DNA from 3 places in the Micromonospora humida genome. Region 3 is predicted to be linked to each of the others. Evidence: riboswitches for the same ligand, from Rfam matches in the RefSeq annotation. Region 3 holds a riboswitch; each other region holds the start of a gene.
What was found. A riboswitch is a leader RNA that binds a small molecule or an ion and turns the genes downstream of it on or off. The one in region 3 is predicted to bind cobalamin.
Positions count from the first base shown of each region.

Region 1: another riboswitch for cobalamin. It lies ahead of cobN (cobaltochelatase subunit CobN); the one in region 3 lies ahead of JQX11_RS03640 (acyl-CoA thioesterase).
Region 2: another riboswitch for cobalamin. It lies ahead of JQX11_RS02825 (ribonucleoside-diphosphate reductase subunit alpha); the one in region 3 lies ahead of JQX11_RS03640 (acyl-CoA thioesterase).

Region 1 covers NZ_JAFEUC010000001.1:125,903-132,052, reverse strand. The annotation lists gene JQX11_RS00590 (MFS transporter) at 1-302, shown strand, start outside; gene JQX11_RS00585 (aldo/keto reductase) at 376-1,275, shown strand; gene JQX11_RS00580 (hypothetical protein) at 1,366-1,701, shown strand; cobalamin riboswitch at 2,296-2,425, shown strand; gene cobN (cobaltochelatase subunit CobN) at 2,735-6,150, shown strand, end outside.
Region 2 covers NZ_JAFEUC010000001.1:692,234-698,383, reverse strand. The annotation lists gene JQX11_RS02830 (ribonucleotide-diphosphate reductase subunit beta) at 1-262, opposite strand, end outside; gene JQX11_RS02825 (ribonucleoside-diphosphate reductase subunit alpha) at 316-2,691, opposite strand; cobalamin riboswitch at 2,813-3,026, opposite strand; gene JQX11_RS02820 (helix-turn-helix transcriptional regulator) at 3,054-3,941, opposite strand; gene JQX11_RS02815 (oxidoreductase) at 4,069-4,971, shown strand; gene JQX11_RS02810 (hypothetical protein) at 5,027-5,746, shown strand; gene JQX11_RS02805 (hypothetical protein) at 5,884-6,150, opposite strand, start outside.
Region 3 covers NZ_JAFEUC010000001.1:885,646-891,795, reverse strand. The annotation lists gene JQX11_RS03660 (hypothetical protein) at 1-345, opposite strand, end outside; gene JQX11_RS03655 (hypothetical protein) at 347-559, opposite strand; gene JQX11_RS03650 (YcnI family copper-binding membrane protein) at 718-1,437, opposite strand; gene JQX11_RS03645 (LysE family translocator) at 2,033-2,662, opposite strand; gene JQX11_RS03640 (acyl-CoA thioesterase) at 2,663-3,175, opposite strand; cobalamin riboswitch at 3,292-3,509, opposite strand; gene JQX11_RS03635 (ECF transporter S component) at 3,522-4,508, opposite strand; gene JQX11_RS03630 (ABC transporter ATP-binding protein) at 4,505-6,142, opposite strand; gene JQX11_RS03625 (CbiQ family ECF transporter T component) at 6,139-6,150, opposite strand, start outside.

The sequences.
Region 1 (6,150 bases), 760 kb from region 3:
CCGTCGTCGGGGTGGTCCTCTGGGGACTCGGCGCATCGCTCGGCTTCCCGGTCGGGATGAGCGCCGCCGCCGACGACGAGGAACGCGCCCCCGCCCGGGTCAGCGTCGTCGCGGTGCTCGGCTACACGTCGTTCCTGGCCAGCCCGCCGCTGCTGGGTCTGCTCGGCGACCACGTCGGCATCCTGCACGCCCTGCTGGTGGTGCCGGTGCTGCTGATTCCGACCCTGGCCCTGGTGCCGGCGACCCGTCCGCCGGCCGGTGCCGCGCCGCAGACACCCGCCGGCCCGATACAGAAAATCTAACAGTCGTCGGCCCCGGCCGGTATCGGGTGCGCGGCCGTTACGCCGGGCCACCGCCGCTGGCTAGGGTCGCCGGATGCCAACCGAGATCACCGCCGCAGCGGCGGGCCGCTGGACCCTGGGTGACCGCACCGTGCACCGGATGGGCTTCGGCTCGATGCGGATCACCGCCCACCCCGACCGGGACCGGGCGCTGCGCGTCCTGCGCCGGGCCGTCGAACTGGGGGTCGACCACATCGACACCGCCGCGTTCTACGTCTCGCCGGGCGGCACCCTGAAGGTCGGCACCGGCCCCGCCAGGTACGCCACCGAACTGATCCGCGCCGCGCTCGCCCCGTACCCGGAAGGGCTGGTCGTCGCCACCAAGGTCGGCTTCCGGGACGACCCGACGACCGGCCTGCACGAGGAGGCCAGCCCGGCGCAGCTGCGCGCCCAGGTGGAGGAGAACCTGCGCCGGCTCGGCCGCGACCACCTCGACCTGGTCAACCTGCGGATCGTCAAGCGGCCCGCGCCGGACTCCGTGGCCGAACGCTTCGGCGCGCTGGCCGAGCTGCGCGACGCCGGCCTGATCCGGCACCTGGGTCTGTCCAACGTCCGCCTCGACCACCTCGACGAGGCGCAGACCATCGCCCCGGTGGTCTGCGTGCAGAACAACTACGCGCTGGACAACCGCGGCGACCAGGACGCCATGGTCCGCGAGTGTGGTGCCCGGGGTATCGCCTACGTGCCGTTCTTCTCCCTGACCGGCGGCAACCGCGAAGGCGGGGCCCGCACCGACCACGGCGCGGCCGTACACGCCGTCGCCCGCGCCCACGACGCCACCCCGCAGCAGGTACGCCTCGCCTGGACGCTGCACCAGGGCCCGCACGTACTGGCCATCCCCGGCACCGGTGACCCGGCCCACCTCGCCGAGAACGTCGCGGCCGCCGCGCTGCGACTCACCCCCGACGAACTGGCCGCCCTCGACCGGCGGTGAACGGGCCGCTCAGCCGGCTGTCACCGGGTTCGCAGCGCCCTTCCAGGTGGGGGTGCTCCACTGGAGGGACGCCGAGGAGAGGACGGGCAGATGGGCTGGTTCAGCCGACGGACCCGGGCTGACGAGGGCATCCCGACGAAGCTCGACCGGGAGGCCACCCGGGACGACCTGACCGCGCTGGCGGACTTCGTGGCCGCCCACCGGGGGGTGGAGTTCTATCTCGAACCCGAGACGACCGCCACCGACACCACGGTGGTGGCGATCGCGCACGACGGGGAGTGGATCCGCCGCCGTACCGGCTCCCCACGTACGGCGGCGAAGCTGGCCCACCGGCACGCGGTGCCCCTCTACGAGGCGGCGAAGACCGGATACCCGGAGCGGATGCGGGCCTGGAACCGGGCCCACCCCGAGCGTCGCCTCCGCTGACCCCGCAGCCGCGCGTGCGGCGTGGCGGGGTGGTGGCCCCCGTGGGATGTCGGCCCGTGGGATGTGGGTCCGTGGGATGTGGGTCCGTGGGGGTGCGGCCACGGCGGCGGGTGCGACCGCCGGCCGCCCCGGTCGCCTGCCACTGCGGGGCAGGGGTGTGGGGGTATGTCGTCGCGGGCCCTTTCGAGCTGATGACGGCGACGGATCGGCCCCGCCGGGTGGGACGACCCGTACCGCCAGGTCGGGGGTGGCCGGGGTGGCGCGGCACCGGATGGGCCTGTGACCGGAGGGCCTGCGGCACCGGAGGGGGCGGCCCCGCGGCACCGGGCCGGGGCCGCCGCCCTCAGGCTGCCCCGGCCCCGGCGTGTCGGGGGGCCCTACCCGGCGCGCCAACCGTCCGGTCAGGTCGGCCGTGCCGGTCCCGAGTCGTTGACATCATCAGCTCGACAGCGTGCGAGAGAGGTGTCCCGACCGACCAGGGCCGTGCCGCCCGGATCAGCTCCGTGCCGCCCAGTTCCGCGCCGTCGCGGGGCCGGTGGCCGCCGTTGACCTCGGGGTGAGGAGTGTGGCAGCATTCGCGGCCTGACGGCAGTGAAGGAAGTCGGTGCGATTCCGACGCGGTCCCGCCACTGTCACCGGGGAGCGATCCCCCCTCGTGGGTCACGACCGTGCGTGCACGGTTGGAAGGCCGGGGGTGAGCGTCGATCCGGGAGCCAGGATACTTCGGCCGTCGGAGAACCCCAGGGCGTGGACACCCGAGGAGGACCCGATGACGCACAGCGTCACTGCCGACCCGATCACGGTCGGTGATTTCCGCATCACCGTCGAGCCCGCGCCGCCGCGCGCTCCCACCTCTCCCACCGTCGCCGGCCGTCGCCGGGGCGGTCGGCCTGCCACGTACCGCTGACGGCCGGTCCGGGTGCCCCGCCGCCGGCGGGGTACGTCGGACCTCCGCCGCCGCTGACCGGCGTCCCTCCCGCCCCGCTCGGCCCGGCCCCGTGGTCGAGCCGGACGTCACTCTCCGGAGCCGAACGTGCGCATCCTGCTGCTGTCCACCGCCGACACCGATCTGCTCGCCGCCCGCGCCAGCGCCGCCGACTACCGTCTCGCCAACCCCACCCGGGTCGACGTGGCCGCCGTGCCGGCCCTGCTCGACGGTGTCGACCTGGCCGTCGTACGGCTGCTCGGCGGGCGGCAGGCGTGGCCGGACGGCCTCGCGGCGGTGCTCGGCTCCGGCGTCCCCACGATCGTGCTCGGCGGCGAGGCGGTGCCCGACGCGGAGCTGATGGCGGCCTCCACGGTGGCCTCCGGGGTGGCCACCGAAGCGCTGTCCTACCTGGTCGAAGGGGGCGCGGACAACCTCGCCCAGCTCGCCCGGTTCCTCTCCGACACCGTCCTGCTCACCGGTGAGGGCTTCGACCCGCCCACCCCCACCCCGCCCTACGGCATCCTCGACCACCACCGCCCGTCCACCCCGGTCGACGGGGCGGACCCGGTGGCCGGACCGGCCGGGCGGCAGGACGGCGGCGGGCGGCCCACGGTGGGGATCGTGTTCTACCGGGCGCACGCGCTGGCCGGCAACACCGGTTTCGTGCAGACCCTGGCCGACGCGGTCGACGCGGCCGGCGGCGAACCGCTGCCGATCTTCTGCGGATCGCTGCGCGGGCTCACCCCCGGCGACGGGCCGCTGGACCTCTTCGCCCGCTGCGACGCGCTCGTCGTCACCGTCCTCGCCGCCGGGGGGACGGTCGCCGCCGACGCCTCCGGCGGGGGCGACGAGGACGCCTGGGACGTCGGCGCGCTCGCCGCCCTCGACGTGCCGGTGATCCAGGCGCTCTGCCTGACCAGCACCCGGGAGCAGTGGGCGGCCAGCGACGCCGGGCTGTCCCCGCTGGACGCGGCCATGCAGGTGGCCATCCCCGAGTTCGACGGTCGGATCGTCACCGTGCCGTTCTCGTTCAAGCGGATCGACGCCGACGGGCTGTCGGTCTACGCCGCCGACGCCGAGCGGGCCGCCCGGGTCGCCGGGATCGCCGTCCGGCAGGCCCGGCTGCGCCACCTGCCCAACGCCACGAAGCGGGTGGCGGTCGTGCTCAGCTCCTACCCGACGAAGCACTCCCGGGTCGGCAACGCCGTCGGCCTGGACACCCCCGCCTCGGCGGTCCGGCTGCTCGCCGCCCTCGCCGACGCCGGATACCACCTCGGCGACGCGCCGCCCCCCACCGACGGGGACGCGCTGATCCACGCGTTGATCGCCGCCGGGGGCCACGACGTCGAGTGGCTCACCCCGGAACAGTTGGCCGCCGCCGAGGCCCGGGTGCCGGGGGACACCTACCGGCGCTGGTTCGACCAGGTGCCGGTCGACCTGCGGGACCGGATGCGGGAACACTGGGGTGAGCCACCCGGCCAGCTCTACACCGACGACGGGGACATCGTCCTGGCCGGGCTGCGGTTCGGCAATGTCACCCTGCTGATCCAGCCGCCGCGCGGCTTCGGCGAGAACCCGATCGCCATCTACCACGACCCCGACCTGCCACCCAGCCATCACTATCTGGCCGCCTACCGGTGGCTGGCTGCGCCGGTCGCCGACGGCGGCTTCGGCGCGGACGCGGTGGTGCACCTCGGTAAACACGGCACCCTGGAATGGCTGCCCGGTAAGGGACTCGGCCTGGCCGCCGACTGCGCCCCCGACGCCGTCCTCGGTGACCTGCCGCTGGTCTACCCGTTCATCGTCAACGACCCCGGCGAGGGCACCCAGGCCAAGCGGCGGGCGCACGCCGTCGTGGTCGACCACCTGGTGCCCCCGATGGCCCGCGCCGAGACCTACGGCGAACTGGCGAAACTCGAACAGCTGCTGGACGAGTACGCCACCGTGCAGGCCCTCGACCCGGCGAAGGTGCCGGTGGTCCGGGGGCAGATCTGGGAGTTGGTGCGCGCCGCCGAACTCCACCACGACCTGCACACCGAGGCGATGCCCGCCGCCGACGACTTCGACGACTTCGTGCTGCACCTCGACGGCTACCTGTGCGAGGTCAAGGACGTGCAGATCCGCGACGGGCTGCACATCCTGGCCGGGGTGCCCACCGGTGAGGCCCGGGTCAACCTCGTCCTGGCCGTGCTACGCGCACCGCAGGTGTGGGGCGGCAGCCGGGCGCTGCCCGGCCTGCGGCAGGCCCTCGCCGCCGGCTACGGCCTGGACGAGCAGGCGCTGCTCGCCGAGCCCGGGGCGCGGGTGGCGGTGCCGACGGCGTTGACCGACGTCGTGGACGGGCCGGCGGTCACCGCCGCCGACGCGGTGGACCTGATCGAGGGGCTGGCCCGGCGGCTCGTCCTCGGCATGGAGACCCTCGGCTGGGATCCGGACCGAGCCGACCCGGTGGTCGCGGAGGTGACCGGTGGGTCCTGCCCCGACGCCGCCGAGGTGCTGCGGTTCGCCGCCCGTGAGGTGGTGCCCCGTCTGGACCGCACCACCGACGAGATCACCCACACCCTCGGCGCGCTCGACGGCCGGTTCGTGCCGCCCGGACCCTCCGGGTCGCCCACCCGGGGGCTGGTCAACGTGCTGCCCACCGGCCGCAACTTCTACTCCGTCGACCCGAAGGCGATCCCCAGCCGCAACGCCTGGGACGTCGGGGTCGCGCTGGCCGACTCGCTGCTCGCCCGCTACCTCGCCGACACCGGGGAGTACCCGCGGTCGGTCGGGCTGACCGTGTGGGGCACCAGCGCCATGCGTACCCAGGGCGACGACATCGCCGAGGTGCTGGCCCTGCTCGGCTGCCGGCCGGTGTGGGACGACCGGTCGCGGCGGGTCACCGGCGTCGAGGTGGTGCCGGTGGCGGAACTGGGCCGGCCCCGGGTCGACGTCACGGTCCGCATCTCCGGCTTCTTCCGCGACGCGTTCCCGCATGTCGTCGCCCTCCTCGACGACGCGGTACGGCTGGTCGCCGCCCTCGACGAGCCGGCCGGGGACAACTACCTGCGCGCGCACGTGGCCGCCGACCTCGCCACCCACGGCGACGAGCGGCGGGCCACCGCCCGGATCTTCGGCTCCAAACCCGGGGCGTACGGGGCGGGGCTGCTGCCGCTGATCGACGCCCGCAACTGGCGTACCGACGCCGACCTGGCCGAGGTGTACGCCGTCTGGGGCGGCTACGCCTACGGCCGGGGCCTGGACGGGCGGGAGGCGCGGGCCGACATGGAACGGTCCTTCGCCCGGATCGCGGTGGCGGCGAAGAACCAGGACACCCGCGAGCACGACATCGTCGACTCCGACGACTACTTCCAGTACCACGGCGGGATGGTGGCGATGGTGCGCCACCTCACCGGGGCCGCCCCGGCCGCGTACGTGGGCGATTCGGCGATGCCGCACGACGTGCGCACCCGCACCCTCGGCGAGGAGACCCGGCGGGTGTTCCGGGCCCGGGTGGTCAACCCGAAGTGGATCGCCGC
Region 2 (6,150 bases), 190 kb from region 3:
GCCGGGACAGGTAGAGCCGGCCTTCGGGAGAGTTGACGTGCTGGTAGAGGTTGAGCACCAGGTTGTTGGCGACGATCGTGTCACCGGTGGCGAAGAACGCCACCAGCCGGGACACCAGGTGCCGCTCGGCCGGCGACAGCCGCTCCAGGTCGGCCAGGTCGGAGTGCAGGTCGACCTCCTCCACCGTCCAGGTGTTGCGGATGGCGTCCTTGAACCGGTCGAAGAAGTGCGGGTAGCGCATCGGCCGCAGGGTGAGGTCCATGCCGGGGTCGAGCAGCAGCTGCCGCCCGGCGGTGCGGGGTTCGTCGACGGTGGTCACTGGCACGCCTCGCAGCTCTCGGGGTTCTCCAGGGAACAGGCCAGCGCCTCGGCGTCGGCCGCCACGACCGGGGCGACGGTGACGGTGGCCTGCTGGATCCGGGTCGCCGGACGCGACCGCAGGTAGTAGGTGGTCTTCAGCCCGGACTTCCAGGCGTACAGGTACATCGAGGACAGCTTGCCGATGGTCGGCGCGCTGAGGAACAGGTTCAGCGACTGCGACTGGTCGACGTACGGCGCCCGCGCGGCGGCCAGGTCGATCAGCGCCCGCTGCGGCAGCTCCCACGCGGTCCGGAACAACTCCCGCACCTCGGCGGGCAGGTCGACGATGCCCTGCACCGAACCCTCGGCCCGCTTGATCCGGTCGCGGATCTCCGAGGTCCACAGGCCGCGCGCCTTCAGCTCGCGTACCAGGTAGGTGTTGATCTGGAGGAACTCGCCGGACATGGTCTCGCGCTTGAACAGGTTGGACACCTGCGGCTCGATGCACTCGTAGCAGCCGGCGATCGACGCGATCGTGGCGGTCGGGGCGATCGCCACCAGCAGCGAGTTGCGCAGGCCGTGCGCGGCGATCTGGGTGCGCAGCGCCGCCCACCGCGCGGTCTGGGTGGGCTCGACCCCCCACAGGTCCGGGTGCAGGTCACCCCGGGCCGCCCGGGTCTGCGGGTACGCCGGGTGCGCGCCGAACCGTTCGGCCAGGCCGGTCGAGGTCTCCAGAGCGGTCAGGAAGATCTCCTCCTGGACCCGGGTGGACAGCTCCCGGGCACCGGGCGAGTCGAACGGCAGCCGCAGCGCGAACAACGCGTCCTGCAGCCCCATCAGCCCCAGCCCGACGGGCCGCCAGCGCGGGTTCGACGCCGCCGCCTGCTCGGCCGGGTAGTAGTTGATGTCGATCACCCGGTCCAGGAACACCACAGCCGTACGGACCGTGGCGCGCAGCCTGTCCCAGTCGACGCCGTCGGCGGTGAGGTGCGCGCCGAGGTTGACCGAGCCGAGGTTGCACACCGCCGTCTCGGTGTCGCTGTTGACCTCCAGGATCTCGGTGCACAGGTTGGACAGGTGGATCGTGTTGCCCGGCACGCCGGTCTGGTTGGACAGCCGGTTCGCCGGGTCCTTGAACGTCATCCACCCGTTGCCGGTCTGTGCCAGGGTGCGCATCATCCGCCCGTACAGGTCCCGGGCCTTCACCGTGCGGACCGCCTTCTTCTCGGCGACCCGGTACGCGGCGTCGAACTCCTCGCCGTACAGGTCGGGCAGCTCCGGGGCGTCCGACGGGTCGATCAGCGACCAGTCGCCGTCGGCCTCGACCCGGCGCATGAACTCGTCGGGGATCCAGTTGGCCAGGTTGAGATTGTGGGTGCGCCGGGCCTCCTCACCGGTGTTGTCCCGCAGCTCCAGGAACTCCTCGACGTCCGGGTGCCAGGGTTCCAGGTAGACGCAGGCCGCCCCCTTGCGCCGGCCGCCCTGGTTGACCGCCGCCACCCCGGCGTCGAGGGTCTTCAGGAACGGCACGATCCCGTTCGACCGGCCGTTGGTGCCCCGGATCAGCGCCCCCCGGCCGCGCACCCGCGTGAAGGAGATGCCGATGCCGCCGGAGAACTTCGACAGCTTCGCCACCTGGTGGTAGCGCTCGTAGATGGAGTCCAGCTCGTCGCGCGGCGAGTCGACCAGGAAACACGACGACATCTGGGTGTGCCGGGTGCCCGAGTTGAACAACGTCGGGGAACTCGGCAGATAGGCCAGCGACGACATCAACCGGTAGAACCCGACCGCCTCGTCGGGCGTGGTGGACAGCCCGCAGGCCACCCGCAGCAGCCAGTACTGCGGGGTCTCCACCACCAGCCGCGACTGCGGGTGCCGCAGCAGGTACCGGTCGGCCACCGTACGCAGCCCGAAGTACTCGAACCGCAGGTCACCGGCCGGGTCGACGGCGTCGTCGAGTTGGCGTGCGTGCCGGGCCACGAACGCGGCGGTGTCGTCGGCGATCAGGCCGAGGCCGTGGGCGTACCGGATGGACTCGCTGAACGAGGTCACCTCCTGCCCACGTACCTCCTCGTCCACGTAGGCGGCCAGCAGCCGGGCCGCCAGGCGGGAGTACTGCGGTTCCGTGCCGATCAGCTCCGCCGCCGTCTGGATCGACAGCTTGTCCAGCTCGGCCGTGGTCGCCCCGTCGTAGAGGCCGCTGATCGTCCTGGTGGCCACCCGCAGCGGGTCGACCTCGTCCAGGTCGGTGGTCCACCGGGCGACGGCCGTGACGATCCGGTTGACGTCCACCGGCTCGGTGTCGCCGTCGCGCTTGCGGACCCGCATCGCGGGCCGGCGTGGCTGCGCGCCGTCGACGTCGGACGGTGGGCTCTGCGCTGTGCTCGTCATGACCTCTCCTCGCTGTCACCGATGGCCATCGGGACGCGGGAGGACGCCGACGGGCGCGGCACGGCGGCCGGCCCGGGTGCTGGCGTCGGTCGTCCCGCGCGACCTCCGACCGCCGCGCGCAGCAGCGCACGGCGCACTGGCAGGTCTTCGGACTCGTGGGCGTGACCGGGGTCGGTCGCCTACTGGCCGTCGCTTCCCGGACCTCGCGGTCCAGTGCTCGATGACGGCGGTCGTTCCCACTTACCGCTGCGGGGCAGTCCCGGATTTCCACCGGGTTCCCTGTTGCCTCGACCGGACCACCGGGCCCGGCCGAACCAGCTGCGTGGCACACCATATATGGCGTAGATGGGGGAGAGGCAACACTAGATGTCGCGTCGGTGTGTCGGATAACTCTCATCCGACCGCCCGGTGGCCCGCAGTGACGCCAGCAGCCGCAGCGCGTCGGCGTCGGCGCTGCCGGGCTCGGCGGTGAAGACCAGCATGACCGGGCCGGGGTTTCCGGGCAGCGGGTAGGTGTCCCAGTCCAGGACGATGTCACCGACCTCGGGGACCTGGAAGGTCTTGGTGCCGCTGACCGACCCGCGCACGTCGTGCCGGGCCCACAGCCGCCGGAACTCGGCGCTGCGGATGCTCAGCTCACCGACGACGGCGGTGGCCCGGGGGTGGGTGGGGTCCGTGGCCACGGCGGCGCGCATCATGCCGATGTAGTCCATGGCCTGCTGCTCCCAGGACGCGCAGCGCCGCACCGGGGTCGCCGCCTCGTCGAACATCAGCAGCAGCATGTTGAGCCGGTCCGGCGGGTGGTCCGCCGGATCGCCGAGCAGCGCCACCGCCCACGCGTTCCAGGCGAGCAGGTCCAGGTGCCGGCCGAGCACCACCGCCGGGGTGTCCAGCACCCGCAGCAGCCGCCTGGTGCTCTCCGGCACCCGCTCCGGGCCGTGGTCGACCCGGGCGGGCGTCGGCCGGCGGGCGGCGCGGGCCAGGGTGAACAGGTGCCGGCGTTCCGCGTCGTCGAGGCCGAGCGCGGCGGCGAGCCCGTCCAGCACGTCGTCGGACGGGCGCACCTCCCGGCCCTGCTCCATCCGCTGGTAGTAGTCGGTGCTCAACCCGGCCAGCAGCGCCAGCTCCTCGCGGCGCAGCCCGGTGACCCGGCGTCGTCCACCCGGCTCCAGGCCGACGTCCCGGGGGTGCAACCGGGCGCGCCGGGCACGCAGGAAGTCACCGAGTTCACGGGCGTACGGACGGGTCATGTCGCCAGTGTGGCGCGGCCCGGACCGGCGTGGGTAGGTCTGCGGGACCTAGGCAACCGGGTACGACCGGCCCCGCCCGGTCGGGCCCTAGCGTCGGTGGTCCGATCCGACCGTCAGGGAGCAGCAGATGACCTGGACCGCCGACCACATCCCCGACCAGCACGGCCGCACCGCCGTCGTGACGGGCGCGAACTCCGGCCTCGGCCTGGTCACCGCCACCGCCCTGGCCCGGCGGGGCGCCCGGGTCGTGCTCGCCGTGCGCGACACCGCCGCCGGCCGGCGGGCCGCCCACGGCATGGGCGGCGACGTCGAGGTACGCGAGCTGGACCTCGCCTCCCTGGCCTCGGTACGGGAGTTCGCGGCGGCCCTGGCCGCCGACCGTCCGGTGCTCGACCTGCTGGTCAACAACGCCGGCGCGGTGCTGCTCGGCCCGCGCCGCACCAGCGTGGACGGCCACGAGCTGCACCTCGCCACCAACCTGCTGGGCCACTTCGCGCTGACCGGCCTGCTGCTGGGCAACCTGGCCGCGGCGCGGGCGGCCCGGGTGGTCAGCCTCAGCTCGATCACCCACCGCAACGCACACCTGGACTTCACCGACCTGATGGGCGAGCGCGGCTACCGGGGCTCCACCGCGTACGGCAGGTCCAAGCTCGCCACCACCGTCTTCGGCATCGAACTGGACCGCCGGCTGCGCGCCACCGGGTCGCCGGTGATCAGCGTGCTGGCCCACCCCGGTGTCACCCGCACCAACCTGACTCCCCGGGCCTGGTCCCACCAGGGTCGGCGCGGCCGGGTGATCGCCCGGCTCGGCCTGCTGGCCACCCAGCCGGTCGAGCAGGGTGCGCTGCCCCAACTGCGCGCCGCCACCGACCCGCAGGTCCACGGCGGCCAGTTCTTCGGCCCGGCCCGGTTCTTCCAGACCTGGGGGCCGGTCACCGAGGTGCGGGCCAGCCGGGAGGCCACCGATCCCGCCGTCGGCCGGCGGCTGTGGACGGCGGCCGAGGAACTGACCGGCGTGCGCTGTCTCTGACGCCGGGCCGCACTAGCATGGCTGCGGTCGGTGAGGGCGGCGGAGACGAGGCGACATGGGATGGCTCGGGCGGGTGCTGGGCGGCGGGGGCCGGCAGGTCCAGGAGGATCCGGTCCGGCAGGCGGCGCTGTCGGCCGAGGTGCGGCAGCGCTTCGGCGCCCACCTGGCCGTCCGACCTGCCGAGCAGGTGGCGGCGATGGTCGGGCTGCTCGACGACGGCGACGGCCTGGCGGTGGCGGCCGGCATCGTCGGTGAGTTCGCCGACGCGGCCCACGCGGACCTGCTGGCCCAGACGACGGAGCTGTACCGGCGTACCGGTCAGCGGTTCCCGGTGGACCGGCGCAACTACCGGCCACTGTGGCGCGAGGCCGGTGGCCGGCTGCACTGGCCGCTGTTCGCGCTGCCGGGCGGCCTGCACCCGTACGTGCACGTCGCCGCCGCCACCACGGTCGTCGGCACCCGGGCGGCGCAGTTCGTCCGGGCGACCGACCCCCATCCGCTGCTCGCCCGCCTGTTCGAGGTGCTCGACCTGACCACCTGCGGCTGGGAGTACGGCCGGGTGCGGGTGGACCACGACGGGGCGTCGCTGGTCGGTCGGCTGATCTCCACCACCCGCGACGTCCGGGCGGCGATGAAGGAACCCCCGTCGCTGCCGCCGTCGGTGCGGGAACTCATGCGCACCAACCGGGCGGTCGACGTCTTCGACCTCACCGGCGACCGGGTCGTCGGCACGATCAACGTGGGTGGTGAGCTGCGCCCGGCGCTGTTGACCTGACGCCGTCGGGTCGACCTGCGGGGCCGGCCTGCCCGGGGTGGACGCGGTTGCCGTCCACCCCGGGCTGCCGGGTCCCGTCACACCTGCGCACCGCTCGAAACGTCGAGGGGCACGCCGTGCCGGGCCGGCAGCCCCGGTCAGGCGACGCGGTGCGGGGCGAGCCCGTTGGAGCAGTCGGCGATGGTGACGGTCTGCGAGAAGCGCAGCGCGTCCCGGCGGGCCCACCCGTTGATCCCGGTGGAGGTGTTGCGGACGAAGAACCACAGGTCGCCGGTCAGCGTGGCGCAGTGCACGTCGATGTTCTGACTGGGATAACCCTGGCCCCTGGACTGGCAGTCCCGGTGCGGGTAGGCGTGGATGTAGGTCCCGTCGCCCCACGAGATTCCGCCCCCGCTGTAGCGGTC
Region 3 (6,150 bases):
TCCCGCCACATCGCCGGCAACGTACGTGCCGTACGGCGCGCGGACGAAGGTGAGGTAGCTGCCGGGGAGTCGGGCCAGCGCGCCGAACGCATGACGCCGCACGGCCTGATTGGCCTGCTCAGTGAGCAGCCGTGGCGACAGGGGACAGGGACCGAGCAGGACCATCCGGAAGCCCGGAACGTCGATCTGGTGAAAAGCCCGCTGCGGCCACCAGCCGGTGAGCCAGGGCCTGCCGGAGATCGGATCGAGTACAGTCCGGCGGGGACCTGGCGACCGGCTGTCGGCGGTGTCCGAGGGGCGGTGGCTCATCACCCAGCATCGGGTGCCGGGGATGTCGGAGGTCAATCTAGGCGGAGGCCACGTCGTCCAGCGCGCCCGAGCGGGCGAGTCCGACGATGTCGCTGAGCTGGCCGCCGCTGAGTCGGATCGCGTTACCGAAATCATCGGTGATGACGACCCGCTGCTCGGCGGGCGCTGCGGGGTCGATGTACAGCTCCGGGCATCCACAGTTGCAGTTGCCGCACAAGGTGAGCACATGAACCAGGCCGTCGGCTGCCATATGGGCCTCCATTCGTCGGACGTCGCTGTTCACGTTAGAACGGGTCTGTGCATTCCCGCCGTGACCGCTTTATGTTTGTCAGCGGGCGACTATTCATCACAAGGTGGGAACCCGATGCCGGCGGCATCCGACTACCTCCGAATGTGTAGGTGGTCGGGCTACCGACGTGGCTTACCGAGGGTCCGGTTGAGCAGACCTAAAAGCAACGCCGCCGCACCGAGGACGACACCGGCCACGGCGACGGCCAACGCGACTCCGGCCGGGCGGTCGCCGACGGCCGTCGGTGGGGCCGCAGTGATCGGCATCCCGTGTTCATCGACACCGCTGGCCGCCGCCTCGGTCAGGCGCAGGACAATGGCGGGGTTTTCCGGCTCGGGCCCGCCCGCCTGGGGTTCCTCGATCCATCGGGAGATGACGCCGTCGGCGTACGTCTGGAGCGCCTTGAACACGATGCGGTCGCCGGTGGTGGGCAACGGGCCCACGGAGACACTGAACTCCTGGAACTGGTTGCCGTCGATGGCGTCCTCGGCGGTTGCCGCCGTCCAGGTCACCGAGGTGATCGCCTCGGTCACCGTTGCCGAGCCGACCTTGACCGGCGCGGTGAGTGGGCCGTCCTCGACGGTAGCCCGCCACCCGGCCAGCTTGTGAACCGCAGCCGAGGTGATGGGCGTGGCCTCGGGCATCACGATGCGCACGCTCGTCGTCGCCGCTTCGGCGCGCTCGTTGGGCACCCGGAACGTCAGGGTGGTGAATCCACCTGGCGCGGCCTGGGCGGGGCTTACCGAGACGTGCGCCTGCGCCGGGCCGACCGGCGCGATCCCGACCGCCGCTCCCGCGAGCAACGCCAGGGCGATCCGTCCCGGTACATGCTGTCGCATCGTTCATCTCCTCCTGCTGGGCGTGCCTTCGCTGGCCTTCAGCGGCTATCGCACGATGTTCATCATGGTGGGGAGGCCGTCGGGTGGCGTGTGGGGGTGTGCCAGGCGATGTGGCCGTCCGGTCGCACCAGAAGGCCACCGGTGTCGTGCAGGCCGCACTGGTCGAGGAAGACCGTTCGCGCAGATGGCGACATCACGGTTGAGGTGGTGGACGGTCAGTGGAAACCCGACCTTCTGCTGCTCGGCCGCAGTCGAGGCCCAGGCCGCGTCGGGCCGGCGAGCAGGATGAAACCGTCGCCTGCGACCAGGTCGAGGGTGGACCGGGTCTGTTCCGGGTCGAGCCAGACGTGGGGGAGACGGTGGCCCGGCCGGCCGGTGGGGACGTAGTCGGCCACCGGATCCCCGGCAGGCGGGGCCGTGCCATCGGCGATGACGGCGGCGGAGGTGTAGTGGTGGCGAACACCGCCGGTCAACCACGGCCGGCTGCGGCCTGACAGCGGGGTCCCCGTGTCGCCCGACGGGCATGGGGACCCCGCGCAGCGCCGGCCGGGCCACGGCGGGCCGCCGATCCGGGGCCAGCCGTGGGACAGCGCGGTCATCCGCTGGTGGCCAGGCGGACACCCAGGGCGATGAAGGCCACCGCGCAGATCCGGCTGATCCGCCGCGACCACCGACCGTCGGTCACCCGGCCGGCGAACCTGCCCGCCCCGGCGCCGAGAGTGACATCGACGGTGAGTTGTATCGCGACGAAGATCGCACCGAGGAGCACCAACTGTGCCGTGACGTTACCGGTCGCCGGGCTGACGAACTGCGGCAGGAAAGCCACGCTGAACAGGATCATCTTGGGGTTGAGGAGATTGGTCACCAACCCGCGGAGGAATGCCCCGCCACCGCGGCTGTTCCGCTCCGCCGTGGTGGCGGCCGTCGCCCTGCCGTCGCGTAGGGCCCGAATCCCGAGGAAGATCAGATAGGCCGCCCCGGCCCAGCGGATCGCGGCGAACAACACCGGCGAGGCGGAGACCACGGCGGCGAGGCCACCGACCACCGCCGCCACATGTACCGCCTCCCCGGCCGCGACCCCGAGCGCGGCGACCGCGCCGGCCCGGGTGCCGTAGCGGGTGGCGTTGGCCAGGACGAACATCATGTCCGGCCCGGGAGTGATCATGAGGACGGCGATGGCGGCAAGGTAGCCGGCCAGGGTGGCCGCGGACAGTCCGAGCACCACTCAGCCCTCCTCTGCGCCGTCGAGCAACGCCCGCCGGAGAGCGAGCCGGTGCTCCCGCCGGATTTGCGCCTCCCGGTAACGACGCCGGTCACCATCGGTCTCCGGCAACAGTGGCGGTACAGCGCGCGGTTGACCGTCGTCGTCGACGGCGACCATCACCAGGTGGGCGGTGGCCACGTCGACCGGCGGCACCGCCCGGTCCCAACGGTCCGCGCTGACCTTGACGGCGACCTCCATCGAGCTGCGGCCGGCCCAGGTGATCCGGGCGTCGACGTGCACGACGTCGCCGACGCGTACGGCCCGCAGGAAGGCGGTCTCGTCGATGGCGGCGGTGACCGCCGGCCCGTCGGAGTGTCGGGCGGCGACCACTCCGGCGACGGAGTCGATGAGGTTGAGTATCCGACCGCCGTGGACGGTGCCCATCAGGTTGGTGTGGTGCTGGTCCATGATCTGCGACAGGGTCAGCCGTGACGCCGACGGGGGCCGGCCGGTGAGTGTGGTGCTCTCGTGCATGGTTCATCCGTCCTCGGGAAGCACACCGACCGACCAGCCGGCACGCACGTCGAGGACACGCCGCAGCGCATCACCCGCCCGACCCGCCCGCGAGGTCGACGGCAGCGCACCCACCTCGTGGATGCGCAGCGCGGGCAGGTCTTCGGACTCGTGGGCGTGATCCGGATCCCGGATCTCCTACTGGCCGTCGCTTCCCAGGCCGTGCGGCCCAGTGCTGATGACGGCGGTCGTTCCCACTCACCGCTGCGGGGCAGTCCCGGATTCCCACCGGGTTCCCTCTTACGACGCCCAGGCGTGACGAACGTCCGGGCGAACCAGCGCCACGAAGCAGCCTATCCGCGACCGGTCAGTCCGCCGGCCGCTGCGGGGCCTGATGTGACCCACCTCCCTGCCCGCCCTCCTCGGCGGTGGCGGGTGGCTCATCCAGCCCTCGGCGGGCAGGCGGGGCCACGCCTACGGCGGGACCCGGCACGTCCTGCGGTGCCGCCACCGGCGTTTCGGGTCGCGGCGTGGCCGTTGACGGTGCCGGCTGCGGCGCGGGCGCGGCGAAGGTGACCGGGGCGTCGAACGCGGCCCGCCGGGCGGCGCGCCGCAGGGCGGCCAGCACCGCCGGGCCGGCCAGCACGACCGCCACCGCCGTGGTGATCGCCCGCCCGGTGTCCCAACCGAACGTCGAGGTGACAGCCGTGAACACCGCGAAGCGGTGCAGATTGTCCAGCACCGGCGCACCGGCGACGTAGGAGAGTTGAGTGTCCGCGCCAAGGCTGAACGGCCAGAACCACAGGTTCATCAGTAGGCCGTAGCCGTAGGCGGCGAACGCACCGTAGCCGGCCAGGACAGCCACCTCGGCCCGGCCGCGTAACCGCGTAGGGAGCAGACCGGCACCGAGACCCACCCAGGAGGCGCACAGCATCTGGAACGGCAACCACGGACCCACCCCGGCGGTGAGCAGCGCGGAGGCGAACAGCGACGTCGAACCGAGGAGGAACCCGAAACCCGGCCCGAAGACCCGACCAGCGAGGACGAGCAGGAAGAACACGGTTTCGATGCCCGCGGTGCCGGCGCCCAGGGGACGCAGCGCGGCGTTGACCGCGGCGAGCACACCGAGCATGGCCAGGGCCTTGCTGTCGATGCCACCGGAGCTGAGTTCGGCCAGCACGAGCGCCACCAGCACCGGCAGCATGACGAGGAAGACCAGCGGGGCCTCACCCGTGCGAGCGGTGCTCTCGGGATGCGCGGGAATGAAGAACGGCCAGGTGAAGGTGGCCAACGCGGCGGCGGAGGCGAGGGCCAGCACCACGGCGGTGCGCGGCGCGATCCGCAGCACGCTCATGCCGGCTCCCGGGCCGGGCCCAGCACGGCGGTGACCTGCTCGACCGTCAGCCACGGCGCCGGGGCGAGCACCTTGGCCACCTGCGGGGCGAACGCCGGTGAGGCGAGCATGACCTCGGCCGTGGTGCCGTCGGCCACGATGTCCCCCTCGGCCATCACGACCACCCGGTCGGCGAGGGTCGCGACGAGCTCGACGTCGTGCGTCGCGACCATCACCGCCCGGCCGGCGGCGGCCAGCCCGCGAACCAGGGCGACGAACTGCCGCTTGGCGAGATAGTCCAGCCCTCGGGTCGGTTCGTCGAGCAGGACCACCGGTGGGGCGGCGGTGAGCTGCACGGCGAGCACGAGCGCCAACCGTTGCCCCTCGGACAGGTCACGGGGGTGCCGGTCGCCGGGCAGACCGGGGGCGAGCCGGTCGAGCAGGCTGCGGCAGGTGCCGGCCGCCGTGGCGGTCTCCCGGTCGGCCTGACGGCACTCGGCGTCCACCGTCTCCAGATAGAGCAGGTCTCCCGGGGTCTGCGGGACGAGTCCGACGTGCCGGCGGGCCTGACCGGCTGGCAGCTGCTTCGGGTCGACGGGGTCCCGCCCATCGCCGGCATCGACGGTGACGGTGCCCCGGTGGCGGGGACCGCTGCCCTGCACCGCCCAGAGCAGGCTCGACTTGCCGGACCCGTTGCGGCCCATCAACGCGACGACCCGGCCACGGTGCAGGTCGAGGTCGACGCCGGCCACGGCCACGGTGCCCGGATACCGCACGACGATCTTGCGGGCGGCCAGCACCGGGGTCGTGCCCGGAGCCGGCGGCGGGTCGGGAGGAGTCGTGTCGGCGAGCCGCTGGCGCAGGGCACCGGCCCGTCGGCGGGCGTCGCGGACCGACAGCGGCAGCGGCGTCCACCCGGCCAGCCGGCCCAGCTCGACCAGCGGCGGCGCGAGGTCGACGCCGGCCAGCACCGCCGCCGGTTCGCCGTCGACCACCCGGCCGTCGCCGGGCAGGTAGAGCAGCCGGTCGGCGTACTGCACGACCCGTTCCAGGCGGTGTTCGGCAAGCACCACGGTCACACCCAGGTCGTGCACCAGCCGGGTGACGGCGGCGAGGACGTCCTCGGCGGCTGTGGGGTCCAGGGCGGAGGTGGGTTCGTCGAGCACCAGCACCCGGGGGTGGGTGGTGAGGACCGCGCCGATCGCGACCCGCTGCTGCTGCCCACCCGACAGTGTCCGCAGCGGCCGGTGCCGCAGCTCGGCGATGCCGAGCAGATCAAGGGTCTCCTCCACCCGCTTACGCATCACCGCCGCAGGCAGGGCCAACTGCTCCATGCCGTACGCCAACTCTTCTTCGACGGTGTCGGTGACGAAGCCGGACAGCGGGTCCTGACCGACCACGCCGACGACGTCGGCGAGATCGCGGGGCGGGTGCCGGCGGGTGTCCCGACCGTCGACGGTGACGCTGCCGTGCAGGGTGCCGCCGGTGAAGTGCGGCACCAGCCCGTTGATCGCCCGCAGCAGCGTCGATTTGCCGGCTCCGGTGCGACCGGCGACCAGGCACAGTTCGCCCTCCTCGACCCGCAGGCTCACCTCACGCAGCGGCGGTGGACCGTCGTCGCTGTAGCGGACGGTCACCCGGTCGAAGGTGATCATGGGTGACC